Regions from separate parts of the Blautia sp. HCN-1074 genome, predicted to be linked through region 4. Evidence: riboswitches for the same ligand, from Rfam matches in the RefSeq annotation. Region 4 holds a riboswitch; each other region holds the start of a gene.
What was found. A riboswitch is a leader RNA that binds a small molecule or an ion and turns the genes downstream of it on or off. The one in region 4 is predicted to bind cobalamin.

Region 1 (9,914 bases), on a different contig from region 4:
TCCCAGCACTTCCAGATCTTTCTTTGCATTTTCGGAAAACTTCAGTCCTTTTTCATAAAGCTCCTGTGCTGATTCCATAATATTTACAGCATGATCAGAAATACGTTCAAAATCCCCGATACAGTGAAGCATAATGGAAAGGCTGTGACTGTCTGCTTCTGAAATATCTTTGTGGCTCAGCTTCACCAGATAAGTTCCCAGTTCATCTTCATAGCGATCAACCTTGGATTCCATGTTTTCCACACGTTCTACGCCTTCTTCACTGTATTTGTCCACCAGACTCAGCGCTGTAAACAGTGCATTGTGGGATTCTTCTGCCATTTTTCTGGCTGCATTGCGGCTCTGCTCCACTGCAAATGCCGGTTTCTCCAGGAAACGTGGTTCCAGAATCATAAATTCTCTGTCCTCTGCCGAAACAACAACATCCTCTTTTTTGTCCCGGATCGTAAGACAAGCAAGTTTCTCCAGTCCCTTTGCAAAAGGAAGAAGAATAATCGTTGCAGTAACATTAAATACACTGTGGATAATAGCAATTCCTGCCGGTGTTGCAGCCTGATGGAAGAAAGAAAATCCAACAACTGCATTTATAAGATAGAAAACAGTCATAAAGATAACTGTACCGATCAGGTTGAAATACAGATGTACTGCTGCTGCACGTTTTGCATTCTTCTTGGCTCCGATTGCAGAAAGGATCGCAGTAATACAGGTTCCGATGTTCTGTCCCATAATGATCGGGATTGCTGCACTGAACGGTACTGCACCTGTAAGACACAGGGCCTGCAGAATACCTACGGATGCAGAAGAGGACTGGATCACTGCAGTAAGAAGGGCACCTGCTACAACGCCTAACAACGGATTTGAGAATTTAAGTAACAAATTTGTAAATTCCGGTACTTCTGCAAGGGGTTTTACAGCAGAACTCATCATATCCATACCGTACATCAGGATTGCAAAACCAATAAAAATTGTTCCGATATCTTTCTTCTTTGAATCATTGATAAACAGAATGAAAATCACACCAACGATCGCAAGCACAGGGGAAAATGATGTTGGTTTAAACATCTGAATGATAAAATTGTCACTCTGTATTCCTGTCAGGCTTAAGATCCAGGAAGTGATCGTGGTACCGATATTTGCACCCATGATCACTCCTACTGCCTGTGATAGTTTCATGATCCCTGAATTTACAAAACCTACTACCATAACAGTCGTAGCTGAAGATGACTGGATCACCGCTGTTACTCCTGCTCCCAAAAGCACTGCTTTTATCGGATTTGAAGTAAGATTTTCAAGAATCTTCTCCAGCTTTCCGCCGGAAACCTTCGCAAGACCATCTCCCATTGCATTCATACCATACAAAAATAATGCAAGGCCTCCGATCAATGTTAATATACTGAATAAATCCATGATTATTCTCCTTTTCCCTTTTCATAAGTATACGGTTATTTACTTTCTGCCATCTGCTGGCAGTCTCAGACATGTGCAGGTATATATATGTTTTTTGTGATACATATCCCTGACTTGTTTCTCATCATAACCATACTTTGTAAAATCATCCCCATGAGAATGTTAAATCCATGTAAAATTTCCAGTCATCCTATTCATTCTATGCAAAGTTCCCATAAATCCATCCGCATTGTTAATATAAAAATAAAAAGAACCATTGCAAGAGATATGACACTAACCGGTATTCATCTCTTACAATAGTTCTTTTATCAATCTGGATTCTGTATTTCGACAGTATTATTATCAGAATCCGCGGATTTCTTCATCTTCGGAACCGGTCTTATCAATAGAACGGATTTCCAGGAAGTAACTGTAATTATCATTTACCTTTACTTCCACTCTGTCTCCAACCTTATGACCTTTTAATGCCATACCAATGGGAGATTCAATGCTGATGCGGTTTTCCATGGAGTTTCCTCTTATGGAAGTTACCAGTTTATATTTCTCAATCTCATCGTCTTCCTCGAAATATACCTCTACAATATCGTCCATTCCAACTTCATCGTCTTTGGAATCATCAGAAACAATGGTCGCTGTTTTCAGCATATTCTCAAGGTAGCGGATACGGCTTTCGTTCTGATTCTTATGCTTCTTAGCCGCATAATACTCAAAATTCTCACTCAGATCCCCCTGGGCTCTGGCTTCCTTTACAGCTTCTATTGCTTCTTTTCGCACAACCAGCTTGCGGTGGTCAATCTCCTGCTGAATTTTCTCAACATCCTTCTGTGTAAGCTTTTCTTTCATGACTGCATCTCCCTTTTACTGTTTTTCAAGTCGTTTCTCTTTCATATATTGTGCCATCTCATCAGAAATATTGTCGATCAGATAATTCTTACTGCTCTGACGTTTCTCATGCCATTGCTGGCGGATCTGGTTTTCTGTAGCTTTTATTTCGTCACGAAGACCTCTGGCAGACATACGGTGAGCACCCTGTCCCATGATAATGATCTGCTCCAGTCCATCGGATGTTGCTACCGTTACCTGATTTTCCCGGCCAATCTTATGAACCGTTTTCTCAATGTACTGATCCGCTGTCTCAGCTTCTTTGGTGTAGACTACATGGATGTTATGATAAGTGATCACTTCCTCTGCATGGCCTTCTATCTTATAAGCATCAAATACAAGAATTAACGTACATTTCTTAAAGCCCTGATAGTTGCTCAGAATATCCATCAGTTTTGTCTGAGCTGCATGGAGATTTGCATCTGCCAGCTCTTTTAAATCTTCCCAGGCATAGATGATGTTGTAACCATCTACAAGAAGATATTCTTTTTCTTTCTTCTTAGCAGAAGAACTGTTACGATAATAACTACCGCTGTCGGATTTTGAAGAAAATGTTCGTTTAAACTGTGGTTCTTTGTAACGCTTGACCGGTCCGAATGTACGCTCGAAAATGGCTTTCAGCTCTTCTTCATCCTCATAGCTTCCTACGCCGGCATTTCTGGGTGGACGATAACCCGAATCTGTCTGATTGTTACTATTCCTGTTTCCTGCTATACTTTCTTCGCTATCCGGTATGGTACTTCCCAGCTCAGACTCGTCAATCCCTTCTAAGTGCATATAATCCTCTACTTCATACCATGGCACCACAAATCCTGCTCCATGAGCACAGAATACAGAACCTGTAGGATTGTCCAGGTCACGTTCGGAATCATATCCAATCTCCGCTACAATCTCATCCTGATTCTGACATGGTGCATAGCCCTTTAATGAACAGAATAATCTGCCACGTCCCTTTGTATAGGATGTTACCTGGGCTTGATAATCTCGCATCATTGATACAGGTGCACTGCCTTTCAGAACCATCATATCATCCTCATCTGCTTCCGGCTGCTGGAAGGTTCCATTCATTTTCTGAATGTCAGTCATAGCACGCCCGATCATATCTCCCGGAATCTCAAGTCTGAACTCATAATATGGCTCAAGCAGAACACTCTTTGCTTTCTTTAATCCCTGACGCACAGCCCTGTACGTCGCCTGCCGGAAATCGCCTCCCTCTGTGTGTTTCAGATGGGCGCGTCCTGTAATCAGTGTGATCTGCATATCTGTGATGGGAGAACCGGTTAATACTCCCGGGTGCTCCCTTTCTTCCAGATGAGTCAGAATCAGACGCTGCCAGTTACGGTCCAGCACATCCTCACTGCATGCAGTAAAAAACTGCAGACCGCTTCCCGGTTCTCCCGGTTCCAGAAGCAAGTGTACTTCTGCATAATGACGCAGCGGCTCAAAATGACCTACACCTTCTACCGGCTCTGAAATCGTTTCTTTATATACGATATTTCCTGTTCCAAACTCTACTGCTACATGGAAACGCTCCCAGATCAGATGTTTTAATATCTCAATCTGAACCTCACCCATCAGCATGGCATGGATTTCTCCAAGCTGTTCATTCCATACAATATGAAGCTCCGGTTCCTCCTCTTCCAGCTCTTTGAGTTTCTTAAGCATCTGGTGAACATCACAGTCCTCGGGAAGCAGAATTCTGTAGTTAAGAACAGGTTCCAGAACCGGCATCTCAGATTCCTGCTCTATTCCAAGTCCCTGTCCGGGATATGTCTGGGAAAGACCTGTCACTGCACAGACAGTTCCTGCCGGTGCTTCTTTTGCAAGCTCAAATTTCGATCCGGAATAGATTCTGATCTGATCAGCTTTCTCTGTCTCTGTGAGAAGTTCTTTTACTTTCAGAGTTCCACCAGTGATTTTCATGTAGCTTAAGCGATTTCCCTGATCATCTCTGGCAATCTTAAATACTTTTGCCCCAAATTCGGACGGATACTCTGGTGTAAGGCAATACTTTTCCAGACCATGCAGGAATTCTTCCACACCCGTCATCTTCAAGGCAGAGCCGAAGAAGCAGGGGAAAAGCTTCCGGTCTTTGATTACTTTTTGGATGTCTTCCGTGGAAATTTCTTCTGTTTCTAAGTATTTCTCCAGCAGTTCTTCATCACAAACAGAGACTTCTTCCATGAATTGTGCATGTAATTCTTTTATCTCACCTTCTGCCAATGTTTCATCAGATGCCTTCTCCCATGTAAAGTCCACACAGTTGTCATTTAATCTCTTTTTTAACTCTGCAAGAAGTTTCTCTTTATCTGTTCCTTCCTGATCCATTTTATTGATAAAAAGAAATGTTGGAATCTGATATCTTGTCAGAAGCCTCCATAATGTCATGGTATGTCCCTGCACACCATCTGCTCCATTAATCACAAGGATCGCATAGTCCAGAACCTGTAACGTTCTCTCCATTTCCGCGGAGAAATCCACATGCCCCGGCGTATCCAGCAAAGTTATCCCCCTGTTCCCCAGTTCAAACTCTGCCTGTTTGGAAAAGATTGTAATTCCACGTTCTCTCTCAAGGTTATACGTGTCCAGATACGCATCTTTATGATCCACACGCCCCAGCTTACGAATCTTTCCCGTTAAATATAAAATCCCCTCCGACAACGTAGTCTTACCAGCATCTACGTGCGCAAGGATACCAACAACCAGTTTCTCCATTGTAGTTAAAAACTCCTTTTTCTTTATGAGTCGCTGTCTCTTTCATAAATAACTTTTAAATAAAATTCCCCTGTTAAAATACAATTTTAACACAATGATAAAGAGAAATCCATTGTAGTTCTGCCTTTAAATACAAAAAGAGCCTGCAACCGTCATAAATGCAGGCCCTTTCTAATCATTTTATTCTATTCTTTATGCGTCCCTCTTATAACTTTAATTCCACGTTCTTCTAACATCTCACAGATCTGTGTCATCCTCGGACATTCATGTTTCCCATCTGAAAGGCGACAGACGCCTACATGAATAATGTTGATCTTCTCATTAACCAGTTTGTCTATCTTTTCCAGAATTCCCTTGTCCTCTGCAGGTTCTGTTGGATTTACGTTTTTGCATCCGTTGCAGGTCATAAGTGCTGCCAGGTAAGTGTCCTCAGGATAATCCTGAAAGAAATCAGTTCTGTTCTGAAAGGCTGACAGGCAACCTACTCTGGCACATACCGCGTTAGAGTGAAGACATGTTAAAATCCCAATCTTGTTCACCTTTTTCCTCACAAAAACAAAATATGCATTTTCCCAAGACTATCATATACAACTTCCGCTTCTACCTTATAAATTCTGCGGATCAGTTCGGGAGTGAGTACTTCCTGTGGAGTTCCATAGCTTTCCAGTACACCATCTTTCAATACATAAATCTTATCGCAGTACGCCGCAGCAATATTCAGGTCATGAATAGCAGAAATAACTGTCACATTCAGTTTCTTTACCAGTTCCATCAGCATGATCTGATGTGTGATGTCCAGATGGTTCGTCGGCTCGTCAAGGATCAAGGCAGGTGTCTGCTGTGCCAGTGCCCTTGCCAGAATTACTCTCTGCTGTTCTCCACCTGAAAGAGTCGAGAATGTGCGGTCTGCAAACGTCTCCATCTGCACTGTTTTCAATGCTTCATCCACAATCTGATAATCTTTCGCATTATCCCGTTCCAGAGTTTTTTTATGAGGTGCTCGTCCCATAAGAACAACCTCTCGCACTGTGAAATCAAAATTGTAGTAATTATGCTGTGCCACAACCGCCATTTTCCTTGCAGAACTCTTGACACTCATAGAATGAAGTTCCTCTCCATCCAGATAAACAGCACCTGCATCTGGCTTCAGAATACGGTAGATACATTTTAACAACGTCGACTTTCCGCTTCCATTTGGCCCGATGATTCCTACCAGTTCTTTGTCCTGTGACTCTATGGAAATGCCTTTTAATATCTGTCGGGCGTGAAATCCAACCTGAATATCTTTTGTAGTGATCTTCATTACTTGCTACCTCCAAATCCATAGGATTTCCGCACAAGCAGATAAATAAAGCATGGAGCACCGATAATTGATACCAGCACACCAATCGGCATCTCAGAATTCTTCAGGATCACACGACATGCCACATCACACCAGATCAGAAAAGACGCGCCAAGAAGTGCGCTCAGTGGAAGTAATCTTCTGTGGTCAGTTCCAAACAGAATCCTGACTACATGAGGAATCACAAGTCCTACAAATCCGATCACGCCAGCACAATATACGGCAAATCCAATCATTACAGAAGCAACAATCAGGTAAAATGTTCTCAATCTGTGTAAATCTGTTCCAAGTGTGATAGAAACTTCATCTCCCAAAAGCATCAGATTCAGATTTCGATACTGTGTCCAGAAGATGACCACACATATCAGAGTAACCGGAAGCATCACACCTACTCTGGCCCAGCTTGCCCCTGCAAGACTTCCCATGCTCCATTTCATAACTTCCGTAGCTGCATTTTTGTCATTTGTAATGTAAATAACAAAATTTGAAAAAGCAGAGCATACCGCACTGACCGCCATTCCGGCAAGGATCAGCTTAGCTGATGTTGCCTTTCCTCCCATATTTGCAATAGCAATAACTGCAAAGGAGGTGATCATCGCGCCAATAAAAGCAGTAACTCCGACAGAGTTCCCGCCAAGAAAGCTTCCGATTCCGAGCATGATTGCCAGCGTTGCACCAAGGGATGCACCAGATGAAATACCCAGTACATAAGGATCTGCCAGCGGGTTCTGCACGATTGCCTGCATTACTACGCCACATACAGAAAGAGCCATTCCAACTGCCAGAGCCAACAGGACTCTGGGCAGTCGGATCAGCCATACAACATCGTGAATTGCACCTTCTGCATAGGCAGACAGACTTTTTATATGAAATAATTTATAAACAATGACACTGTACACATCCTTCAGCGACAGATCAGCATTACCAAAAGTAATCGCCGCAAGTATGGAAAAAATAAGAAATCCTGCAAGTCCGATGAGGACTGCCACATACATGGATGTTCTGAGCACACTGCCTTTTTTTGTCTGTGAAACCTGTTCTTTCACTGTATTTTCCTCAATCAGTCAAGATTAACGTCCGGGTATAATCCTTTTGCAAATGTTTCGATTCCATCCTGTGTACGTGTTGCACTTGCATACATCTCGCTGAGCATGATCGGATAAACACGACCGTTCTTTACAGCGTCAAGACTCTGAAGTGCTTCGTCATCCTGAATAACTGCAAGCTGGTCATTCTTAACTGTTTCCGGATCATCTCCTGCATATGGCATATATACTACGAAAATTACGTCAGGATTTGCTGCAATAATATCTTCTTTTCCAACTGTAGAAGCATCCGGGTTTGCCAGAGTCGCACCTAACTGTGTTACCATATCTCCACCAAGGCTCTTTGCACCATAGTTTGTGATATCTTCTCCAAGAGGTTCCAAAACCATTACGCTTGGTTTCTCTTCTACATCTGCTGTTGCTGTAAGAGTTTTATCGATCACTGCCTTTGCATCATCTACGATTGCCTGTGCTTTGTCCTGTACATCAAAAATCTTTCCAAGGTTTAAAATATCTGTAAATTCATTTTCCAGAGTTCTGTCTCCGTCAGGGCGTGTGTTTGTGTTGTAATAGGTGTTGCAGCCTTTGTCGATCCAGTCTGTTACATTTCCGAGGTTTTTATCAGAGAACAGGGAACTCCAGGATAAGATCATGTCTGGCTCCAACATCGTTACAGTCTCAAGGGATGGGGTAAATTCATCAAGATAATTTGTTTTAGAGAATGCTTCTTTGAGATCATCCGGAACTTCATTATCAAGACCCGCTGTAGCTACAAGGCGGTCTTCCAGTCCAAGTTTCAGCATAGTTTCAATGCTTCCCTGATATACAGCAAGAACTTTCTCCGGTGCCTTTTCATAGGTTGTTTCAATTTCATTTCCATCATAATCATAGGTTGTGATGGTCAGAGGATATTCTGTCTTTGTACCTTCTGCGTCTGCTGTTTTATCTGCATCTGCTGAATCCTGTGCGTCTGCATCTGCTGCCGGCTGGTTGTCCTCTTTGATCGTCTCAGAGTCTGCTCTCTCTGCTGCAAAAGCTGCCGGAGCTGCGGAAACTACCATAGCTGCTGCCATCATAATTGCCATAATTCTTGTAGATAAATACCTGTTTTTCATTTGACTTCCTCTCTTTTCGTATATGTCGTTTACTTGTTCGTGTAACCGAAAAGATGGAACTTCAGAAAAAGTAAAATAGAAGTGATAAAAATAACGGATACTTTTTACGGAAGCTCCTTCTTTACACTGTCAGGCAGGTTTCCTGACTCACAGATCACAGAAAGTTTCCACAAAATAAAAACTGATACAACATCCATGCTTCAGCAGTTCATGAATGTTGTATCAGAAATATTTCCAGATACTCTCTGGCAGCCGGATTCCGCCTTCTCACATATTTATGCAATGACATATTACAATCCCGCTTTTTTCTGTATACAGTGGCCGCAACCGTTCAGGCATTTCACCTGATTCCCTCTCACATTATCATACACAGAATCTGCATATGATAATGTTCACTTAACAGCTATTCAATTACGCTGATATAATTTTAGCACACTGCATTTATAATTACAACTATATTCGAGACACATCAAAATTCTTTCTTCTCCATAAGCCGTACACTACCCCAATAAGACCCCATATATACAATTACTGTGAACAATGCAACTCCAGCCAATACCATTCCCCAGTTCAGTCCATTCAGCCATGCATCGACTGCGTCTGCTGAAAGTCCAATTGTTTTTATCAGAGTATAAACTACGGCAATTATAATAGCCCACATGACCATTGCAATATAACGTCCTTTTTCCGCTCCAAAATGTATTACAAGCGGGAGTGATGCCGTCAACATAAGAAGTGCCAGTGGAATGTATATCAGGCTGCCGATGATAGTCTCACTCAGGCACCCTTGAAGCTCAGGCACCCTTGAAGCTCTGCCACGCCTTTGCAGATCACTCCCGTTATCGTTGTAATTCCCCACGCTGCAGCCGTAAGCCCTGCTCCCAGCAGATATTTCTCTGCCACATATTGTTTTCTGGTAACCGGCAAGGTCATAAGAAATGCAAGACCATTATCAAACTCATCATAACTTATAGTCGTAATGGCAAAAATTGCTGTGACAAACGTAAAATATCCTGTAGCAAAACTGATACTTCCGCTTCCTGCCAGATTCAGGATGACTCCCATTACAATAACCAAGATAAAAAACTGTTTCTGCTGTTTCATCAGTTCTATATCCTTTACAAATAATCCCTTCATACCTGTTCCTCCATCATCATTTCAAAAAGATTTCTGATTTCCTCATCGTCCAGTCCACTTCTTCTGCCCTTCATAATTGCCTGCTCCAGATCATGATATAACTGTTGTCAACTGTTTTATACTGTTATACATCGTATTTATTTGCTTATAATCAAAAATGGATATTCAACCTTATTTCCAGCAATCTTTCACAATCGCCTTCTCATAAAATTGAATACCCATATAACCTTAATCTAACTCTGTTTTTTCGAATTAATTTTTAGCGGAAGC
Region 2 (6,529 bases), on a different contig from region 4:
CATTCCAATAGATAACGCATACTGCTTATTAAACTCATCTACTGAATCCGCTGTCCAGAATGACTGCTGCAGCCGGAAAGCACTTCCATCTTCACGGTAATCTTCTGCAAAGCCTTCCAGAGCATTTTTCATGGCAACAAATGATGGTGCAACGATAGCACCGTATTTTCCTACAAGATAGTCGATTCTTTCCTTGCCGTTATATCCCTTTTTATTAAACATTTCGTATGTATCTTCTGTAAAACAGTCAATGGAACCCAACAATACATCTGTACTGTTCTCTTCTTCATAAGCATCAATTATCTTGATAAAATCACTTGCGCTCACTACACTCAGAATAACATTATACTCTCCTGTATTCAGCGAATCAGCCAGCTTTTCATCCAGGTGATCTTTTGGATACCCCGGAACCAGAGTAATCTTAATGTCACTGCCTGTTTCAATTTCTTCAGTATCCTGCGTATTCACCAGTTCTTCTACAGACTTCTCATATGACAGGCCATATGCTTCCTGAAGCTTATTCAGAATACCAATCGTTCTCAGACGATGCATCTCATTACCGATAGCAGATCCTCCACATGCTATTATGTAATGATTCTGGTTATTCTGATCCTCTGAAACAAAATACTCCGCCATATTGGCAGCCGCATCCATTTCTGTTTCAACAGATGTTCCTATTGTTCCCAGAAAATAAGGATTATCCTTTACTTTCTCATACATTTCATCACTGATCGTTCCTGAGCCACGTACATAATACATACCATATTCTTCACATACCGGAAGAACTTCTTCAAGATCTGAGGAAAGGAAAGAAATAATTCCCTTTACATTTCTTTCATGAAGCTCGTTGATAAAGCTGATTTCTTCTTCTGCTGTACTTATACTGGAAGAATATAAAAACTCGACATCAAAAGCCATGCCGACATAATTTTCAAAATAATTTCTAAATGCTCTTACTTCTGCATCATTCAGATTATATACGGACACTCCTATTGTCATTTTTCCGTCCTGATTTGTTGTATCACTCTGAGTGTCAGCTGCCATAACTGAAATACTGGTGCAGGTAAGCAGCATAATCATTGTCAATATAAAACTTATTATCTTTTTCATTCCTTTTTTACCTTTCTGTCGTATTTGTATAAAAATTCAAGTTTTCTTTTCTCACATCCTTTCCTGAAATAAAAAAGATCCTTTTCTTAAAATGTATTTTAGGTATAAAAATAAAGCCTTTCTTATACACCGTAAGAAATAACCTTTTTTAATGCAAGCAGGTCTCCTGACTTAAGTTCATCGCATTTTATCGTCTTCCCGCCTCTTAAGCAGTGACATATATGATAAAAAGCTCCCTTTTACAGTGGCGGGACCGTACCGGACTTGCACCGGTTTCCCTTTTAATTCCATATTACTGGAAACATGCATTATTTTTATAATATGATATCAGGGGCTAAAAGTCAAAAACTATTTTTACTCCGCGCTAAGGCTTTTCCCCAACTTCATTATATTTTTATTATATAATTCCATTTGGTTAACGTCAATAATTTACATCTAATATTTATATGTTTTTTTATTCACTTTTACTATGGTCTTGAATATTCAGATTCCAGTATCTATTCCATAATAAGGGTCTCTTTGCAGCACTACCTTCTCTTGTGGCATTTCTTTGTTTATGCTAAAATATTTTTACTACTATAAATGAGCAAATATCTAAAAGTGCACAAAATTCATAGCTGGTTGTGCACATTACGCGAACATTCAACTGCTTTATACTTTTTGCTATCCGCATACCGTGGATTCAATTGTACAGTTTTTCAAATTTGCTCATTTATAGTTTACTATATAATAAAAACTTACAGTATATCATTTTACAAAATCAGGAAAGAGGCGAAATAAATTGAACATTGAAGATTCCTGTATTTCCTGCATTGACACAGACTGGTCCTACCAGCTTGCCAGACGCATGGAAAAAGAGAAAACAAACCCTGTTCTGGGCTATCGTACTGCAGGTTCCGCTGCAGAAACAGCTACAGGAGATATGTTATACAGGGAAATGAAAGCTATCGGACTTACCGATGTAACCAGAGATACATTCTCACTGGACGGATGGGAATTCGAGAAGGCAGTCCTGAAATTTACAGATGATGACGGGCAGGAACACACCTTTCAGATGGGCGGATATCAGACAAATTTCGAGACAGACGGATTTGAAGATTATGAACTCGTTTATCTGGGAAAAGGAACTGCCGCAGATTATGAAGGCATAAACGTAAAAGGAAAGCTGGTTATGGTTGAGATCAACCAACGCGACGAATGGTGGATCAGCTTCCCTGTTTATCAGGCTTATCTGCGCGGCGCTGCTGCCCTGATCGCAGTTCAGGCAAACGGCTACGGAGAAATCGCAGAAACTGCGCTGAATGCACAGGATATCGCAGGTCCTGATTTCGCACCTGCATTCTCCCTGTCTCAGGCAGATGCACGTATCCTGAAGCGTGCCCTCCGGAATAAAATTTCCGCCTGCGAAGACAATACCGCTGATTCAGAAGATATCCGTAACACTCCAGAACAGGATGCTGCTTTATTACGCAGATCCTCATTAAAAGTATCACTGGATGCCCGTTCCAGAGTGATCCCGGACACAACAGCAGGCAATATCACAGGTAAAATACAGGGGACTGAGACAGACTCTATGATCCTGCTGTCCGCACACTATGATTCCTATTTCGATGGATTCCAGGACGATAATGCAGCAGTCGCCATGATGCTCGGCATTGCCCGTGCACTGGTAAAGGGCGGCTATAAACCTGCCCACACTCTCGTCTTCTGTGCAATGGCTGCCGAGGAATGGGGAATCATTGATTCCAAATACGACTGGTCAACAGGAGCCTACAATCAGGTATTCCGCGTACATCCTGACTGGCAGGGTAAAGTGATTGCAGACCTGAACTTTGAACTTCCTGCACACGCACACAATACGCAGGATGCCATCCGCTGTACCTATGAATATGCAGATTTCATCAGACAGTTTACAGACAGCCTGACTGTCCCGAAGGAAGCATATCCTGACGGGATTACAGTTCTCTCTCCCATCGAGACATGGTCTGATGATTTCTCCATGGCAATCGCAGGTATCCCATCCACAGTCAATGACTTCAGCGCCGGGCCATTCATGCAGAATTATTATCATTCCCAATATGATAATCAGGATGTTTACCAGGAAGCTGTCTATCAGTTTCATCATGAATGCTATCTGAAGCTGATCATGACCATTGACAGACTTGTCCTGCCACCGATGAATTTCAGTAATACCATGAACGCGGTCGCAGACAGTATTCACGAAAATGCCCTTTCATTTGCAGATTCTGAACAGGAAACTCTGCTTCAGAACTTACGGACAGCCACCGAATCTGCCAGAAATATTTACAAAAAAATATGCCAGATCAACGAAGAATATGCTGCACTTTCAGATTCCGTATTCCGCAGAAATTTTCGTTCCAAATGGGAACCTGTCGGGCTGAAACTGCTGAAGATTTTCCGCAAAGCTCAGGACTATCTGGTGCGTCTCAACTGGCAGGACGAAGTAATTTTCCCACAGGAAGCCGCTTCCAGAAATATCCGGCAGCTGGAAAAAGCCTGCCAGGTTTTATCTGAAGGAAATATCACAGATGCGCTGAAAGCACTCTATCGTGTAGACAACAACATGTACGCATTCCTTTTTGATGAAGAAGTATATTACCATTTCACCGAATACATTCTTCACCAGCCCAAAGATCGCCTGATGTGGGGTGCCGGACGTATCATGCATCATGAAAATCTTTACGGAATCGTACAGAAATTAAAACAGCGCCTGGAAGAAGAGAATCCGGAACTAGACGGAGAGATTCGCCGTCTGGAAGCTGCTCTGCGCAGACAAAAAGCTTATTACAAAGATGATATCCGCTACCTGAATAGCTCTGTCAGCAAACTGTCAGCCATGTTTAATGACGTTTTTAACTCGCCAATTCTATAACGAATGAGTTTTCAAACACACTCTATAGCAATTCCAGAAAATAATGCAACTAAAATTTCATTTTCTGATGGGCTAGATTAATTGCACTATCTTATAGATTACTATAATCCATTGAAAAAAATAAGGAGATTCATACATACTATGGAAAGCGATAATTTATATCGAGTACAAGAAGAAGATTTACCACGATTACAGAAACTCTTAACCGTCTGCTTCGCACAGGATCCTCTGTATCACACCCTGATTCCGGATGATGCAACCAGAGAACGCCTCCTGCCGGAACTCTTTTCCTGCGACCTTACAGAATTCTACCAAACCTGTGAAATCTACTCTGACAGCAGTGAATTAAACAGTATCCTGGTCGTTTCAGATGAAAGTGAACCTTACAACGTTCTGCAATATTGTCTCACCGAAGCCAAGGCGCTGCTTACCACTGACGGATGGCTGATCAAAGAAGATCCCAGCCTGAAGACTTTCTGGAATTTTATCCAGGGCAAAGACTACCTGAATTCCAGCTGGACAGACCAGCTCCACCAGACAGACCGCCTTCATGTAATCTATCTTGCAGTAGATCCCGGACACCAGCACCACGGACTTGCCGACCTTCTCATGGAAGAAGTAATCGACTACGCGCAGAAGCACAAAATGTTAATCTCCCTGGAAACCCATAATCCGGAAAATGTCCCTATTTATGAGCATTTCGGATTTAAAACATATGGAATTGTAGAAAAACATCACTTCGGTCTAAAACAATACTGCATGATTCGCGAAGCTACTGTATAAGCGTTCCTGAAAGCAGATTCCGAAATCCGATAAATTAACCTATTTTCTGCTTAAAATTTTGTCTATTTCTACACCTAGTAATATTTATATTTTTATATTAAAATGATACGTAGATGTTAGGGATTGTATGTTTTTGCCCTCATCACACACCTGTACCATGTGTACCCTGACAGTGTTACTACTCACGAAATAAATCGTATTATTTCATCATACTTTTTATCGGCAATATCCCATACCCCCATTACCGGTAAATAGGTGAATAGCGACTCTGCCATCAACTGGTATCAGAGTGGAGCACCGTTTTTATATTCCATGGGTACACATCTATAATACTAATAAGGAGGACTTAATTAATGGTACGCAATGCAATGAGCGCAACAGAATTTTATATTTTACAGTATTTATGGACCAGAGAAACACCTGCAACCTTCGCTGAGATTATGGTTCATTTTAATGAGGTTGAAAAGAAAGCATGGAAGAAACAGACTGTAAATACATTCCTTTCACGTCTGTCACAGAAGGGCTTTTTAAATATAGACAAAAGTGGAAAACGTGCGATTTATATTCCCTCTGTCTCCTCAAAAAAGTTTTATGAAAACTACGCAAAAGAAATCGTTGACGACTCCTACGAAGGATCCCTTAAAAATTTCATATGCGCATTCACAAAAGGCCATAAATTAACCGGTGCAGAAAAAGAAGATTTATTAGCTTACATCCAGACACTTTAATTAAATCAGATATTTTTTCTGTATCATATGCATGATATTGATTTCAGGAAAATTTAAGGGGCTGTCAATCGACAGCCCCTTGTTTATTTTCATAATCTTCAATATTATCCTGTGTAACTTTATGATAAGGTGTACGCACATATTTTCCGTCTATCAGAGGAATATTCTCCTTTGTTCCGTTTGTAGCGATTGCAAAAGCCAGATTTAGCATCTCCTGTGCCTGCCCCTCTTTATCATTATAAACAGTTCCAAGCATTTCTTCATTTCTCACTGCATCAAGCCCTGCATCCGTACCATCAATTCCAACAACACCGGGCCACTCCTCTTTTGGAATTTGAGATGCTTTCAAAGCATCTATTGCTCCCAATGCCATATCATCATTATTGGCAATGATAAGTTCAATTTTTCCATTAAACTGAGTCAGCATAGCCGCTGTTTTCGTCTGTGCCTGAGCTCTGTTCCAATTTGCGATTGCATATCCCAGTTTCTCTGTTTCTACACCTTTTTCAACCATCGTATTTACTGAATATTCCGTACGCACAATAGAATCCTGGTGACCGGCCTCGCCTTCAAGCACTACATACTGACAGATACCATCACTGTTTTTATCCATAGCTGCATTCTCTTTAAATGCATCTGCTGCCAGTTCTCCTTCCAGTGTCCCTGATTCCGAAGCATCCGCACCCACATAGTACAAATCTTTCCAGCGTTCGAGATCCTCAGCTACCAGTTCACGATTAAAGAAAATAATCGGAACATTATTATTCTCCGCAAGATCAGTTATTGTTGTAGGCTCTGTACGATCAACCAGATTCACACATACCACATTACAGCCCTTCTCGATCAGACTTTTGACTTGCTCATTCTGTGTCAGCTGGCTTTTAGAAGCATCCAGAATCTCCAAATTGATCGTCACTTTGCTTTCTTCTTCCTTATCTGCCGCATATTCCGTAAATTCCGTCATCATCTCCGAAAGAAACGTATCATACTGGTCATATAAAGTGACTCCTATCTT
Region 3 (9,914 bases), on a different contig from region 4:
ATTTCATGAAGTCTATCACTGCCTGTTTGCCGATCTTGCAGATTTTCTTCATATTAATAGAATTTACCCCGCCCTGACGCGGTCTGAATGTGATAGGAAGATATTTAATCGTACAGCCCTTTTTCTTGTAAATAACTGCCAGAAGGACATTAGACAGGTTAAAATTCTTTGGTATCAGGCGAATGTATTTACGCATAGTCTCCGCTTTCATCAAACGGTAAGGTGTGTTCGCATCTGTGAGAGTCACTCCAAAGCAGATACGGATCACAAGTTTTAATGTCTTCGTCACAAATACCCGGGAAGCACCGTCCTGTCTTTCTTTTCTCCAGCCAATCACCATATCATATTTCTCACGGTGATCCCAGAATGGTTCAAATTCCTCAGGAAGTGTCTGTCCGTCAGAATCTGTCTGAAAAATATAATCCGCATCGTTCTTTAACGCATATTTGTATCCGTAGAGTACTGTTGCCCCATGGCCGCCATTTGGCTTAGTCAGAGGAGTCAGTAACGGACGTGTCTTCGCATATTGTTTTAATTTTTCATATGTAGAATCTTTACTTCCGTCATCAATGATAACCAGACGGGACTGACCATCTCCGTTATGCTTTTCAATAACCGGATACCAGTCATTAATGACCTGTTCGATGTTATCCTGTTCGTTGTACGCCGGAATAACGATATATAATTTATCCATAAGCCTCTCCTTTGGATGATTGATGAGACCTATTATATCACACATTGTCAGTAAATGGTATTGATTTGATTAAAACCCAAGAATCTCTCTGAGATAAAATTGTTACTGTTCACTCCGTTCACAGCAACACGCTTCGCGATGCAGGAAATATGAACCTCCTTGTGCAAAGCCCAAGGAGTATCGTTTGCTTCGCAAACTTAATTTATGCTAATCGCATAAATTCGCGCGATATGTCTCGGGTTTTCTGTGACCTTCGCTCACAAAAAACACCTCGCGGAATATTACCAGTGAACAGTAACATAAAATTATGCTTTATTTTTTAAGAGTCCAAGTTCTTCTGCGAGTTGAAGGAGTTCTCTGTTTCTTGCATTCATAGTTCCAAAATCTTTTAATGGGCAAATGACTTCTTTGCATTGTCTCATAATCTCTGCTGCCTGGTCACAGGCATTCTGGGAAATGCATTCAAATGGCTGTTCCGAAATAACTTTATCTGCCAATGCGCCGGCCACCTGATAGTCTACATCATTGGTATGAAGAACGCCTGCTGCAAAAGGAATTCCCTGGCGCTGCAATTTCCGGTAAACCGGTATCCCGCTTCCGTTTCCACCGATTACGAATACCTGTGGAGTTCCTTTAGGCGCTTCCATTTCTACGCAGCCAAATGCTGCATTGTAGCTTCCTCTGGTAATTCCATACAGATTCCTGATATATTCGGAAGTAAAAATTTCTTCCGGGGCACCATATTTCTCTATGTATTCTCCATGGACGCAGATTACTTTGTCAGACACCTTCTGCGCAAGATCCAGTTCATGAAGAGACATGATCACCGTAAGCTGATGATCCAGAACCATTTGCTTCAAGATCGTAAGCAGTTCCAATTTGTGACGAATATCCAGAAAAGAAGTCGGCTCGTCCAGTACAATGATCTCCGGCTCCTGGCAGATAGCACGTGCGAGAAGAATTCTCTGTCTCTGTCCATCACTGATAGCTGTAAAATCTCTGTCTTTTAAATCCCAGGCGTGAACGGTTTCCATTGCTTTTCTTACTTTTGCCTTGTCTTCTGCCGAAAGAATCCCAAGAGTTCCTGTGTATGGATATCTCCCCGTTGCTACGATATCTTCACAGGTCATAAGCTCCGGACGCATTCTCTCTGTCAAAACAACTGCCAGTTTCTGAGATACTTCTTTATTAGACATCTTAGACATCGTCTGTTTATCCAGATAGACGGTACCGCTTATTGTGGCAAGCTGTCTGGTGATGCTCTTAAGAATTGTTGACTTTCCTGCTCCATTCGGACCGATGAGTGTCAGAATCTCACCTTTTTTTAGTTGAATATTGATTTCTTTGATCAGAGGTTTTCCATCGTAGCCTACCGTCAACTGGTCTGTATAGAAGAAATACCGTTCCTTCTGGTGTGTATTTTTATTTTCTGTTTTTGTTATCTTCTCTTCCATATTTTCCTGCCCATCCTGCAATTTATTATTCTTATATTTTCCGAAACATTTATACTCTTTGCTGCCTGCGGATCATGATATAAATTACCACCGGTGCACCAAATACAGCAGTTACGGAGCTGATGCTAAGTTCTGTCGGCGCAAATACCGTTCTGGCAATCAGATCGCAGAAAAGACAGAATACCGCACCACCTAAAAAACATGCCGGAATCACAAGAAGTGGTCTGGCTGTCTTAAGCAGGCTTTTTACAATATGAGGTACTGCGATTCCTACGAAAGAAATCGGTCCCGCAAAAGCCGTTACACAGGCTGACAGAATACTTGACAATAAAATCAGACCTATACGGAACAATTTGATATTTACTCCCATATTCTGGGCATAAACCTCACCCAGCTGATAGGCGCCGATCGGCTTTGACATAAAAAATACAATCACCATCGTAATCAGAACCACGACTGCCATTACCTGTACATTTCCCCATGACATTCCAGAAAAACTTCCCAGTGACCAGTTATGAAGATTAACAATGTTGGAATCGTCTGCGAAGGTGACTACAAAATCTGTGATTGCGGAACAGATATATCCGATCATGACACCACTGATGACCAACATGGACATATTGTGGACTTTCTTTGCAACAAGAAGGACAAATCCCATGGAAATCATAGATCCTATGAAAGCTGCGATAATCATAGCCGCAGACCCCATAGAGATTGATCTGCTGAGAAAGAAGATCATCAGAAGCGCAACTACAAGCTTGGCTCCTGAAGAGATTCCAAGTACGAAAGGTCCTGCAATAGGGTTATTAAAAAATGTCTGAAGGAGAAATCCTGATACGGAAAGCGCTCCGCCCAGAATAATTACCGCCAGAATTCTTGGCAGGCGGATTTCCCATATAATATTGTAGGCAGTGGCATTGCCTTCATGTCTGAAAATGATATTCATGATCTCACCTACCGAAAGATGGATACTTCCGGCATTTACATTCCAGACGAATAAAATCACCAGCAGTACTGCCAGTATAAGAAATGCCAGCCAGTATCTGGCTGCACGTTTTTTATCATCCATGTTCTTTTCCTTCTATCTGTTTTATTTTATATATGTAACTCTTGATTATCTGTAACTGTTCAGTAACTTCACAGTTACGAGTCAAAATCTACAAGAAAGAATCCTGCAAGCAGGGTTCTCCGCCTGTGGCAGGTCTCTTTAGCGACATAATTGCTCTCCGCCACAGTGCGATTCTGCCCGGAAGACTTTTAATATCATAGGAACATTATGGAACAATTTAGCTTCTATACAATTCAGGGGACAAAAGATATTTTTTGTCCCCGTTTAAATCATTTTCACTTATCCAAAAATACTGTGCTTGTTCTATTTTAATTTATGCATATAAGAAAGTTCATCCAAAGAGTCATCATCCGTCGTAAGAATCGTATGAATATCTTCGATCATAGTTCCCAGTTCTGTGGTTTCCTGGAAGAGGTTCTTACCTGTGCACCATACATTTCCATCCTTTACTGCTTTGAAATCGGCCAGAAGATTGCTCTTGGCAAGAAGTTCATCAATGGTTGACAGCTCTCCGTCAATGGTGCTGTTGTAAATAATATAATCCGCATCCTTCGCTTTAGCGTAGAATTCTTCCATCTGCATATTCATAGTAGAAAGGGCGTTATCACTCTCGCCTGTATCTTCCGGAACATATTTGCCGCCTGCAAGCTCGATCATATTAGATACATAATCGTTACTCTTTCGTACATTGACAGCACCTGTAGAATTGATATAAAAGAATGCCACAGTCTTTCCTGTATCTTTGTCATCGGATGCAAGAACTTTATCAAGCTTGTCTGTCTGTTCTTTGAACGCTTTCTCCGCCACATCCTCTTTTCCCAGAAGAACTGCATATAATTTCATCCACTCTGTTCGTCCAAGAGGATGACTTTCGTAGCTTGAACGCTCTACCATTACAGGGATACCAAACTGCTCCAGTTTCTCCTGTACTTCAGGATTATGATGAATCATAGTTGACTCAATGGCAAGTCCACAGCCTTCATTCAGGATCAGTTCATAATCCGGTGCATTGTACTTGCCTGCATAAATCATCTTTCCGGATTCCATGGCATCTTTTGCTTCCTGAATATACCAACCGCTCTCTTTTGTTCCGGAGAGGCGAATATTATCAATGCCGTCGATGGCACGGAAGAGATCCATAGCTGAGGTTGCCACCAGATAAATATTATTCAGTGGCTGCTTAATAACTGTGATATCCTCGCTCAGACCTTTCGGTGCTTCTTTTCCTTCCGGCACTACAAGAAACTGCCCTTCCTCAGCAATCGTGATGAGGGCATATCCATCATTATAGTAATCTACGCTGAACTCTTCTGCATAGGAAAGTTCCATACTGTGATCGTATGTCAGTCCAGGAAGCTCCGTCGGAGTTTTGGCCTCGTCTGCCGCCTGTGCTGTATGTACAGTGCAAAAAATGCAGGTGCAAACAAGTAGCAACATAGTCAGTAGAAAGCCATGGTGCCATATCCTCTGCTGTTTTTCAGTTGAATTTACTTTTCTCATAATCTTATCTTTTTCTTTTCCTGTTTTGCTTTTTATTATTTAGCCTCTTTGTCATCTGCTGTCTTTGCTTCTTTGACAGTTGTGGAATCGAAGTTTAAGGTATAGTCGATTTCATGAGGCTCGCTCATTGCTACAGTATCAGCTGTCACATCCATCTCTGCATCAAATACACTGACTGGAATCTCAAATGTGGAATTTCCATCTTTGTTGACTGGTTCGTATTTCTCGCCGTCTACCAGCATATAGTCATAATTCGGGCTGCTCCATACGATTGTTGCTGTAGCTTTATCGCCTTCAACCTTGATTGCTGCCGGAGAATCAATAGTTGCTCTGCCTGAACCACCTGTGAGAGTTACTTCCATAGTATAGTCGCCATCCTCAAGGTTCAGATCCGCCAATGTTTTGCCTTTACTTTCCTCATCCTTAGTATCTTTATCTGTATCCTCTGCTTTAGCATCCTCTGTTTTTGTATCTTCTGTCTGTGCATCTTCAGATTTGGAATCTGCATCTTTATCTTCTGCGTTTGCATCTGTGGAAGCGGAATCATCTTTTACCGGATTTTTAACACTTACTTTGTGGTCATACCATTTTCCTTTTGTTCCGACTAAGGCTACATCAAATTCCTCGTCAAGTGCCGGTACCGGAATATCAAATCCGTATACTTCTTCGCTCATTCCATCGCTGTATGTAACAGTATCGGTTGTCGGCTCGAGGAGTTCTGCTCCATCTTTCTGGGCATCTTCTGCTTTGCCCGCAAAAAGATTTACGATTTTTTTAGATGCAAGGCTTACGTGGATTGTCATTTTGCCATCTTTTACGGTAAGGACTCCCTTTCCATCGTTTGCTTCGTTTACATGGAACATTCCGTTGTCTGTGTCAAATTCTGCTGTGTATGTACCATCTTCTAATGTGTCGCCTTTTGCTGCGTCTGCATCCTTGCCGTCTTCTGCTTTTGCATCTGTATTCTTTGCATCAGATTCTTCCGAATCAGCTTTATCTGTGCTTTCTTCCTTATCGGCGCTCTCTTCTGTCGCTGTGTCGGTGTCTGTCTCTGCCAGAATCGGGCTTGTTCCAAGAAGTGTTGCGGAAATAGTAAGTGCTGACATTAATAATGTAAATGAATGTTTTTTCATGATTTTTCTCTCCTTGTTTTATATATTCATAATCCGCAGATTTACTACGTAAATCGCTACTCTCTCATGTTTGGCAGGTCCCAAGTTCAAAAGTCTTATCGTGCAAACACGAGCGACTTTCTGACCTTTTGACCCTGATATCATATTATCCAAAACATAAAAAGTTACTGTTCACTCCGTTCCCAGCAACACGCTTCGCGATGCACAGAATTTATGCTAATCGCATAAATTCGCGCGGTATGTCTCGGGTTTTCTGTGACCTTCGCTCACAAAAAACACCTCGCGGGATATTACCAGTGAACAGTAACCATAAAAATACATGCCAGATATATTATATGGTAAAAAATATCATTCTCTCTTATCATATAATATATCTGCCCGGGAACTTCTGCAAGTTCTCCGGGCAGTTTATTTGTTTGGACAATGTTATTTAAAGAAATAACTTTTTATTCTATTATTCAGCGTCAGCCTCTGCAGTATCATCTGTTGTTTCTTCTGTCTGTGCATCGTCAGCTGCTGCTTCATCTGTAGTATCATCTGTAGCTTCTGCATCAGCATCGTCTGTTGCAGCTTCATCAGATGTTCCAAGAGAATCAATTGCTGCTTTTGTATGCTCTACATAGAGATCTTCTACAGCTTCAATTCTTCCAAGACCTGCGATCTGGCAGTCTACACTGTCGAAATCACCAGATGCTTCGAACTGAGATTTCCAAGAATCTTCATCATCACCAGCCATATCGTTATTAGCGTGATCACCGGCAACAACCATCAGAGGACGAAGAATTACATTCTTAAATCCAGCTTCTTTTACTTTCTCGATAACTGCTTCGCAAGCTGTGTCTTCTGGCTCACCTTCTACAGTACCGATGAATGCATTTGTGAATCCAAGGTCATTCATCTGTGTCTGCATCTGATCATATGTTACGTTAGCTGTATGGGATGTTCCATGTCCCATGAATACGAATGCTGTACCAGCATCTGCTGCTGCCTGCATATCATCAAATCCAGCTTCTTTGCATGCTTCATCTGTGATTGCCTGTGCAACTGCTTTCTTATCGTCGTTGATTACTGTAGCGTCATCACCAACTTCACCAAGCATTGGCTCTGCGATTGCTACGGATTCGAATTTATCTTTATATCCGTCGATAGCTTCTACCATTTCATCATATTCAGCACCATGCATCAGATGTGTAGGCTGTACAACAAGATTCTTAACACCGTTGTCTACTGCACGGTCAAGTGCCTGCTGCATGTTATCGATTACTTCATTATCTCTTGCTTCTACATGGTTGATAATAATCTGTGCTGTGAATGCACGTCTTACTGACCAGTCCGGATATGCTTCTGCAAGAGCATCTTCGATTCCTTTGATATCCTCTGCACGGCTGTCGTTGAAAGATGTACCAAAGCTTACTACAAGGAGTTCGTTCTCACCGATTTCATCCTGGTTACGCGGATCATCTTTGGAAGCGTCACCTGTGTCACGGCCAAAGTATTCAGGGCTTGCTTCTTCACCTTCTACCAGCTCTTTCTGAGCATCTGTCAGTTTGTCCCATGCTTCTTTTGCTGCTTTGCAGTCTTCATCAGTTGTATCTGTTCTTTCCTGAACATAGATCTTATCGATCAGGGCAGCTACTTCATCTGCTGCTTTCTGATCATCATCAGATGCTTCTGTTGTGTCATCGGAAGCTTCTTCTGTATCAGCTGCGTCAGCGTCATCTGCTGTTGCATCATCTGCTGATTCTTCTGTTGCTGTGTCGTCAGATGCGAATGCTACTGCACCTGTTGCTGCTGTCATGGAGCAGGTCATAGATACTGCAAGTAATAAAGCTAACATAGATTTTCTTTTCATTTTGTTTTTCCTCTTTTATTTCTTGAATTTCCGGACAGACGTATGCAAAAAAGCAGCCACATATTCTGCGACTGCCACTTCCCCATAAATACACGGTTTTTTATGAATCAGATATATCTGATTCATTTATCATATAAAAGAGCTATGTATAGTTATGAGAATAGAGGTTCTGTATACCGCAGACCTTAAATTCCACGCCAAGGCAGTTCTCCTGACTTCGATCATCGCCGCTTTTCCCTTCCCGGCAACCCAGTGGTCTCTGAAAGGCAGCTCCCATACACAGTGACGGTATCGCTCCGGATTCTCACCGGATTCTCTTTTGCACATCATATATGATGTAACCTTTGCGCTATAACATTGCACATATTCAATTCGGATATTCTTTTTTTATCACATTTAATAAAAAATGTCAATACAATTTATATATATTTCCTATTAATGTTTTTACACTATATGAGAAACAACGTTGATTCTCTTACTTTACTGCCTCTGTCAATGTTTTGAAGAAGCAGGTTCTGTTTCCTGTATGGCAGGCTGCACCGATCTGCTCTACTTTTGCAAGGATGGTGTCGTTATCGCAATCTAATGTAAGAGACTTTACAAACTGAAGATGTCCGGAAGTGAGGCCTTTGGTCCAGAGTTCATTGCGGCTTCTGCTCCAGTAGGTCATTTTGCCGGTCTGAAGTGTGGTATTGAATGCTTCTTCATTCATGTATGCAAGCATCAGGACTTCGTTTGTCTGATAGTCCTGTGCGATTACAGGTACCATTCCGTCGCTGTTTAACTTGAAATCCGACCAGGCGATGCTGCTCTTTAAATTTGCTGTATTTTCCATCTTTATTACTCTCTCCTGATTAACTTTTATATAGTGGTTTATTTTATCTTTATCTCAAAAGATGTTCCACAGAACCCGCAGAAAATACTATTTTCCTGCTATTCCGGGAACATCTTTCATTATTCTGCAATTATCGTAACTGTTCAGTACCTTCACAGTTACGATTAAAAATCGCCTTCGGCGATGGGATTTTGACTTGTATGTCTCGGGATTTTGGCATGTTCATGCCAAAACACCTCGCGGGATAGTAGACTGCTGAATACTTACCAATTATCTACATTACGCAAGGCTTCCTTTGGTAGACAATACATCTGTGATTCTCGGGTCATAAGATGTTGCTACATCCAGTGCTTTGGCAAAGCTCTTGAACATGGCTTCTGCCATATGATGGTTGTTTCCACCAGTCAGAACCTTGATATGGAGGTTCATGCCACAGGAATAAGAAATAGCGTAGAAAAATTCTTTTACCATTTCTGTAGACATATCGCCAATCTTATCTGTAGTGAATTCTGCATCCCATGCAAAATACGGTCTTCCGGACAGGTCAATCGCACAGAGCACGAGGGATTCATCCATCGGAAGGATGCAGCTGCCGTAACGCTTGATTCCTTTTTTGTCGCCGATTGCTTCTTTTAATGCGGTTCCGAGAACAATTCCTGTGTCCTCGATCGTATGATGATCATCTACCTGAAGGTCACCATGAACTCTGACACTTAAGTCAAAAAGTCCATGACGGGTAAATCCATCCAGCATATGGTCAAAAAATCCCACTCCTGTTTCGATATCGGAATATCCGGTTCCGTCCAGATTAATCTTTAATTTAATCTCGGTTTCTTTTGTATTTCTCTCTACTGAGGCTTCTCTTGCCATAATTACGTCCTCGCTGTTTTTCTCTCTGTAATATGTAATGGATTGGATAGCTTCTCTTCTATTTATTTCTTAAAAAGATCTGACGCTATTATTTATCCTCATCCTCAAAACGAACTGCAATAGAGTTTGCATGTGCAGTAAGCTGTTCGGAGGTTGCAAACTGGATGATATCCTTGTGAATGTCACGCAACGCTGCTTTAGAATAATATACAATGCTTGACTTCTTAATGAAATCATCTACAGAAAGTGCAGAGAAGAATTTGGCTGTTCCGTTTGTTGGGAGTACATGGTTCGGACCTGCGAAGTAATCTCCCAGAGGTTCTGAACTGTATTCTCCGATAAAGATCGCACCTGCATTCTTTACTTTCATCATATCTTCAAACGGGTTGGCTGTCACGATTTCCATATGTTCCGGAGCAATTTCATTGGCTGCTTCGATTGCCTCGTCCATATCTTCCGCAATAAGGATATAGCCAAAGTTATCAAGAGACTTCTGGATAATCTCTT
Region 4 (5,655 bases):
TCGTTTCTAAAAACTGCCATCATGTAGCTATGGAAAGCACCGGTATCTATTGGATGCCGATTTATGAAATACTGGAGGATGCTTTCTCTGGTGACATTACCCTGCTTGTTGTAAATGCACGCCATATGAAAAATGTTCCTGGCAAAAAGACCGATATGCGGGATTCCGAATGGATTTCCACCTTGCTTCGCGCCGGACTTTTGAACGGAAGTTTTATTCCCGAAAAAAGAATTTGGGAATTCCGCGATCTAAATCGTTACCGTAAGAGTGTCATCCGCGATATTACGTCACAGAAGAACAGGATTGAGAAATTTTTACAAAGTTCCGGCTTCCGTCTATCATCCTTTATTTCTGATATTTTTGGCGCTTCGGGTAGAAACATCATTCTGCATTTAATTGAACATGGGCAGATTGATAAAACTGCTTTAGATTCTTGTCTCAAAACCAAGACCAGAAACCGTATTGATGAAATTCTCATGTCCGTGAACGGAACACTGTCAGAACACCAAAAGGCATTTTTAAGGATTCTCATGACTCATTATGATTCTTTAAAGAAACATCTTGCTGAAATTGAAACGAGTCTCGAGGAAGATATGGCTCCATTTGCCCTGCAGGTTGAGCAGTTGAATAGCATCTATGGAATAAGCACAACTGCTTCCTGTGCAATTATTGCTGAAATCGGTATTGATATGAAGCCGTTTAAAACTGCGGAACACATCTGCTCATGGGCCGGTTTGTGCCCAGGTAATAACGAAAGTGCTGGAAAACGAAAAAGCACCTCTGTCACAAAAGGCAATCCTTACATAAAAAGTATGCTCTGCGAAATTGCCTGGGTGATTGCAGGGAAACGCAACACTTATCTTTCGGCATGGTACTGGAGAATCAAACAGAAAAAAGGAGCCAAAAAAGCGATTGTCGCACTTGCCCGAAAACTTCTTGTCATCATCTACACAATGTTAAAACAAGGAACTCTATTTGACGAATCCTGTTTTGAAACAAGACGTAAGCACTGTGAACAAAAACAGCTTTCTCGTTATATACGGGAATTGGAAAAGCATGGTTATCATGTGGAAGCTCAAAGCTAGCCTTTCTTAAATACGATCAATATCTCACTACAGGCAGCCAATACTGTGACTGCTTTATAGTGATGCTTTCATAATTGTTGAAAACATTTGTTGTCAAGGTTCAGTTTTTTGCTACGTGTTTTATTTTCGTAGCAAGTGCAAAAAAAATCCCCACCATACTGGCAGGGAATATAATGTACAGATTGAACTTTCACTCATATCCTTCGCATTATAGTATTCCCTTTGAATACCATTACAAGAATACAGTGAACTGCAGACTAAATATACTGCAAGGGAACGGAACCCTGTTTGGGATTCTCACCCAACGATTCTTCAATCATTACCGTAGTAATGAGCTGTACATGTGCGCTAAACGCTATTCGTTTTTTACGAAACCATCTTAACATTTTGTCCATAATTTGTCAATATCCCGATTACAAATAAATTACTGTTCACTCCGTGCCCAGTAACACGCTACGCGATGCACAGAATTTATGCTAAACGCATAAATTCGCGCGGTATTTCTCGGGTTTTCTGTGACCTTCGCTCACAAAAAACACCTCGCGGGATACTACCAGTGAATAGTAATACAAATAATTACTTCCCTTATTATTCCCGGAATACGTCTGAGAAAACACTCTTTTACAGAATCTCCACAATGTGGAATATACAAATCAAAGGAATGATCTTCCACACTCTGTTCTAAAGCCCATACTCATCATAATACTGTCTGCGCTTTTTAGCATCTGTCACTACGATCTGAATCTCATCATTTCTCTTATCAAGAATAAGTTTATTAATCAAAACACTAAGGCGTTCTTCTCCTCTGACTTCGCCAATTGCTTTTCCTTCCGCTCTTAACCTTTCCGATTCCAGTTCCAAAACTTTTCCACCCATAGCATCACCTATCCCTTTCTGGATCTTCTCTTCATCCTGGAAGATATAGTCCGAGATTTTTACAATCAGTTTTATCAGATCCGTATATAATTCCGACCTTCCAGATCCTGTCAGTTCCTTTTCAAGCTTTACACGTATCTCCTCATACTCATTCAACAATGTCTGAAATAACCGGGGATTCTCCCTCATATCATGGGCTCTTTTCTCATATCTCATGATATAAAACGGAAGCAGCATCAGCAGATTTTTCTCAAAAATACTTTCCGCTGTATAATCAGCCATTTTTACAGTTGGTACGCGGTACATCTGCTTTCTCCCATCCGGAAAAATCACATTCGTTTCCAGAAAATCCGGCGTATTCCCCGAACTTCTCAAAAACAACACGCAGGATCTCGGGAACTCTATCTCATACCTTCGTCCCTGCTTTGCCGCATATTCAATAGCAATCGCAAAGTCATACTCTATCATACGCACTGCCATTGTCGTATCATCCGTACTCTGACATTCAATATGATACATCTTCTTCCCGATCAGAAGACAGGAATCCGTGATGACCTCCCCGTCCGCCTGCTGGTGCTCATTGCGAAGCTGCGTGATCTCTACATCTTCCGGATAGGATGTATGAAACACTTCATTGATCAATGGTATAACCAGCCGTGGTATCTTTTCAACCATAGTACGGAACACATCATCAAAAATCGTATTGTTCATTTAATTCCTCCTTATTATAACATTTTCCCAGAGCTTTGAGAACCTCCAAAACACCCCTTAATCAAACATGAACTGTTTTATTCCCACCTCCCGTTCAGGCAAAGCCAACGGGCAGAATGTTATAATATTCAGGAACGTTTGCTTTACCACTATAAAATTTAAATTATCTTTGTGAAAATGTCGGCGAACGCCAGAGAAACCCGTTATGAACCGCCAGACCTGGCACGAGTAATATAAGATTTTCACTATAATCTATAGTCTAAAATACGCTGTTTCAAAAATCAAGCACTATTTCACACATTACTGTTCAATTACTATTCAACTACTATTTCAAAACCAAAAACATTACCTGCAAATCATACAAATCCCCACACATCCAATAACCAGCGCACAGAAAAGAAACGCTTTCCCTGCGCGTCCCCTCCCTGATTTTGTCTCCCCCTCAAAAAATTTGTTGTCTTTTCTCCAAAAAAGTGTATAATACGTATAATACAATTTAATCGAACATTCATTGACAATTACCGGTTTTTAGTTCTGTCAGTCACGGTATAGAAATGTCGGACTTTCAGCTAAGAGGGAATCAGGTCAGAATCCTGAACAGTCGTGCTGCTGTATACGTGCAGCCATATCTCATATCCATTGCATCGTTATGCGAGAAGGAGAGACATGGCGTTACTGCGTGAGTCAGAATACCTGCTATAAACTGCCGCCATTAACTACACGCAATAGGAAATGGAAGGGTGATCTTCTTTAGTGTTCTCTTTTTTACAGAAGTATCATCCTTACATATGTTTTCTCTGTTCCTTTTAAGGAATATAGAACACCGGCAGTTATTGGTACCTTGTTATTTTTATCATAGTCCATACTACTCCCATGCAGAGAAAACAACATTGTCTATCAGCAAAGGAGTATTTTTTTATGTCAAATTCTCTGACACTTACGCGTCGTAACTGCGGACAGTATATTGAGAAGAATATGGAACTTCCACAAAACTGCCGCTCTATCTCAGCAGAAACCTTTTTTAACAGACCTGATATTCGTTCTGTGGTATTTCCCTATGAAATGGAACAGATTGGAAACAAAGCCTTTCAGGGATGTTCCCGGTTAAGCAGAATAGAGCTTCCTGAACATCTGCAAAAACTTGGCATAGGGGTATTTTCAGACTGCATTTCTCTGAAAAAAGTCAAAATTCCCGCCAGCCTTACCAGTATTCCAAAAAATGCATTTAACAATGGCCGAAAACTGAACAGTCTGGAGTTCGCCCCGAACAGCAAACTGACATTTATCGGTCCGAATGCCTTTTCAGAATGCGCTACTCTTACGGAAGTTGTTTTCCCTGCCTCTCTGGAAGAAATCGATGACAGGGCTTTTTATAAATGTAAGAAACTGAGTTGTATTTCTTTTCCGGGGGGGGATTTAAGGGTTATCGGAAAGCAGGCTTTCTATTTCTGCGGAATGGATTCGCTGCAGCTGCCTGATTCGCTGGAAGTCCTTGATGAGAGTGCTTTTTTTAAGTGCTGTAATCTGACCTCTGTGGTGATTCCGCCCAATGTCAGATACCTTGGAAAATGGATCTTTCATGGATGTAACCGCCTGCAGTATCTGGAGATTCGCCATGATCCTGAATTTATCGGGGAATGGATCATCAACAAAGCGGCTACGATCCGCTGTTATAAAGGTTCTAAAGTAGACAGATACTGCCAGCAGTCAGGATTCAAAGTAGAATACTTTTCCTAATAACAACAAAATCTGTATTGAACAGACAAAAAAGAGGAATGTTTATGAATGATACTTTTACTTATTTTCAAAAGAAGGGATGTACTGTTTTTTCTTTTCCGGGAAAAACAAGGGTTCTTAGCACCAGTCCTCTTAATGGCGGGATCACTGCTCATCTCACGCATGCTTTAAATATCAACTGCATGAATGGTGCCTATGAATGTGAAATGCTTGGAAACACCTATGAGGAAGACCTGAACATTCATACAAAAGAGCTGGGAATTGATCCGCAGACAGCAACCGCACTCAGCACAGCGGCATGGACTGAACTGTGTGCTGTTGAGAAAATCTGTTATCAGGAGTTATCCGTGACTGCTGCTGTTACAGGGGGAATTGATTCAAACGGAATGTGTCCGGGAGATCCTTCTTCTTACTATGAAAGAAACGGCGCTTACGAGATGCTGCCACCCGGTACGATCAATGTTTTTATCTATATCAATCAGAATGTTACAGAGGCAGCCATGGTCCGCTCAATGATGATTGCTTCGGAGGCAAAAGCAGCGGCCGTTTCACATCTCTTACTTGGAAGCTGTTATTCAGAAGAAATCGCGACAGGTTCTGGTACTGACGGAATGGTGATTGCCTCGGCTATGGAGGGAGAGCTGACACTTACCGATGCCTCCGGACATTCCAAGCTTGGAGAGCTGATTGGCAGGGCAGTCCGTATGGCAGTAAAACATGCCCTGATGAAACAGACAGCTGCCTGTGGTCCGAGACAGTTTCAGGTTCTTGTTCGTACTGGCAGATATGGAATCACCCCGGGAACTCTGTGGGATTTTTATACAGAGCATGAGATTCTTTTTCATGCATACAATATTAGTTTTAAGAAAGCTTCTGAGCTGGAAGGAATACTTCTATCGCGAAACAGAAACAGCAATCTGGTTTTATGTGTGTCTCTTTATCTTCATCTGATGGATCAGCTTCGCTGGGGACTAATCATGGAACCGGAGGCTGTCCGAGAGGGAAAAAGGCTGCTTCTTTATGGACTGTACTGTGGACGGGATACTTATCTGGGCGATGTTTATCCTGAAGATGTATGGAAGAACGAAGTACTGAAAACATTTTCACTTAAAGAACAGCTGATTTATATTTTAATCTGTTATTTTTCTGTCAGATCATAGTTGGATCATCACATTTTTATGGTAAAAACTTACTAAATTTCTGATTATCTTTTCATAAGTTGGTAAATGCCGATATATCCCGTATT

Region 1: it holds a riboswitch for cobalamin, as region 4 does, so the genes downstream of both, WKT11_RS16765 (ABC transporter substrate-binding protein) here and WKT11_RS15825 (leucine-rich repeat domain-containing protein) in region 4, are expected to answer to the same signal.
Region 2: it holds a riboswitch for cobalamin, as region 4 does, so the genes downstream of both, WKT11_RS18765 (hypothetical protein) here and WKT11_RS15825 (leucine-rich repeat domain-containing protein) in region 4, are expected to answer to the same signal.
Region 3: it holds a riboswitch for cobalamin, as region 4 does, so the genes downstream of both, WKT11_RS09680 (sirohydrochlorin cobaltochelatase) here and WKT11_RS15825 (leucine-rich repeat domain-containing protein) in region 4, are expected to answer to the same signal.

What each region holds. Positions count from the first base shown of each region.
Region 1 is NZ_JBBKBP010000026.1:14,382-24,295, reverse strand. It holds gene WKT11_RS16795 (Na/Pi cotransporter family protein) at 1-1,407, opposite strand, end outside; gene greA (transcription elongation factor GreA) at 1,750-2,250, opposite strand; gene WKT11_RS16785 (NYN domain-containing protein) at 2,266-5,004, opposite strand; gene WKT11_RS16780 (CGGC domain-containing protein) at 5,190-5,543, opposite strand; gene WKT11_RS16775 (ABC transporter ATP-binding protein) at 5,552-6,307, opposite strand; gene WKT11_RS16770 (FecCD family ABC transporter permease) at 6,307-7,392, opposite strand; gene WKT11_RS16765 (ABC transporter substrate-binding protein) at 7,407-8,507, opposite strand; cobalamin riboswitch at 8,623-8,896, opposite strand; gene WKT11_RS16760 (ABC-2 transporter permease) at 8,977-9,309, opposite strand; gene WKT11_RS16755 (ABC-2 transporter permease) at 9,285-9,644, opposite strand; gene WKT11_RS16750 (histidine kinase) at 9,878-9,914, opposite strand, start outside.
Region 2 is NZ_JBBKBP010000035.1:23,658-30,186, forward strand. It holds gene WKT11_RS18765 (hypothetical protein) at 1-1,110, opposite strand, end outside; cobalamin riboswitch at 1,250-1,432, opposite strand; gene WKT11_RS18770 (M28 family peptidase) at 1,958-4,003, shown strand; gene WKT11_RS18775 (GNAT family N-acetyltransferase) at 4,145-4,786, shown strand; gene WKT11_RS18780 (BlaI/MecI/CopY family transcriptional regulator) at 5,140-5,514, shown strand; gene WKT11_RS18785 (galactose ABC transporter substrate-binding protein) at 5,579-6,529, opposite strand, start outside.
Region 3 is NZ_JBBKBP010000009.1:44,888-54,801, reverse strand. It holds gene WKT11_RS09705 (glycosyltransferase family 2 protein) at 1-694, opposite strand, end outside; gene WKT11_RS09700 (ABC transporter ATP-binding protein) at 1,000-2,148, opposite strand; gene WKT11_RS09695 (FecCD family ABC transporter permease) at 2,198-3,217, opposite strand; gene WKT11_RS09690 (ABC transporter substrate-binding protein) at 3,521-4,654, opposite strand; gene WKT11_RS09685 (hypothetical protein) at 4,753-5,850, opposite strand; gene WKT11_RS09680 (sirohydrochlorin cobaltochelatase) at 6,305-7,687, opposite strand; cobalamin riboswitch at 7,887-8,063, opposite strand; partial or broken gene hisI (phosphoribosyl-AMP cyclohydrolase) at 8,190-8,513, opposite strand; gene hisB (imidazoleglycerol-phosphate dehydratase HisB) at 8,817-9,407, opposite strand; gene hisD (histidinol dehydrogenase) at 9,496-9,914, opposite strand, start outside.
Region 4 is NZ_JBBKBP010000022.1:65,475-71,129, forward strand. It holds gene WKT11_RS15815 (IS110 family transposase) at 1-1,085, shown strand, start outside; gene WKT11_RS15820 (hypothetical protein) at 1,767-2,672, opposite strand; cobalamin riboswitch at 3,185-3,387, shown strand; gene WKT11_RS15825 (leucine-rich repeat domain-containing protein) at 3,591-4,409, shown strand; gene WKT11_RS15830 (adenosylcobinamide amidohydrolase) at 4,454-5,569, shown strand.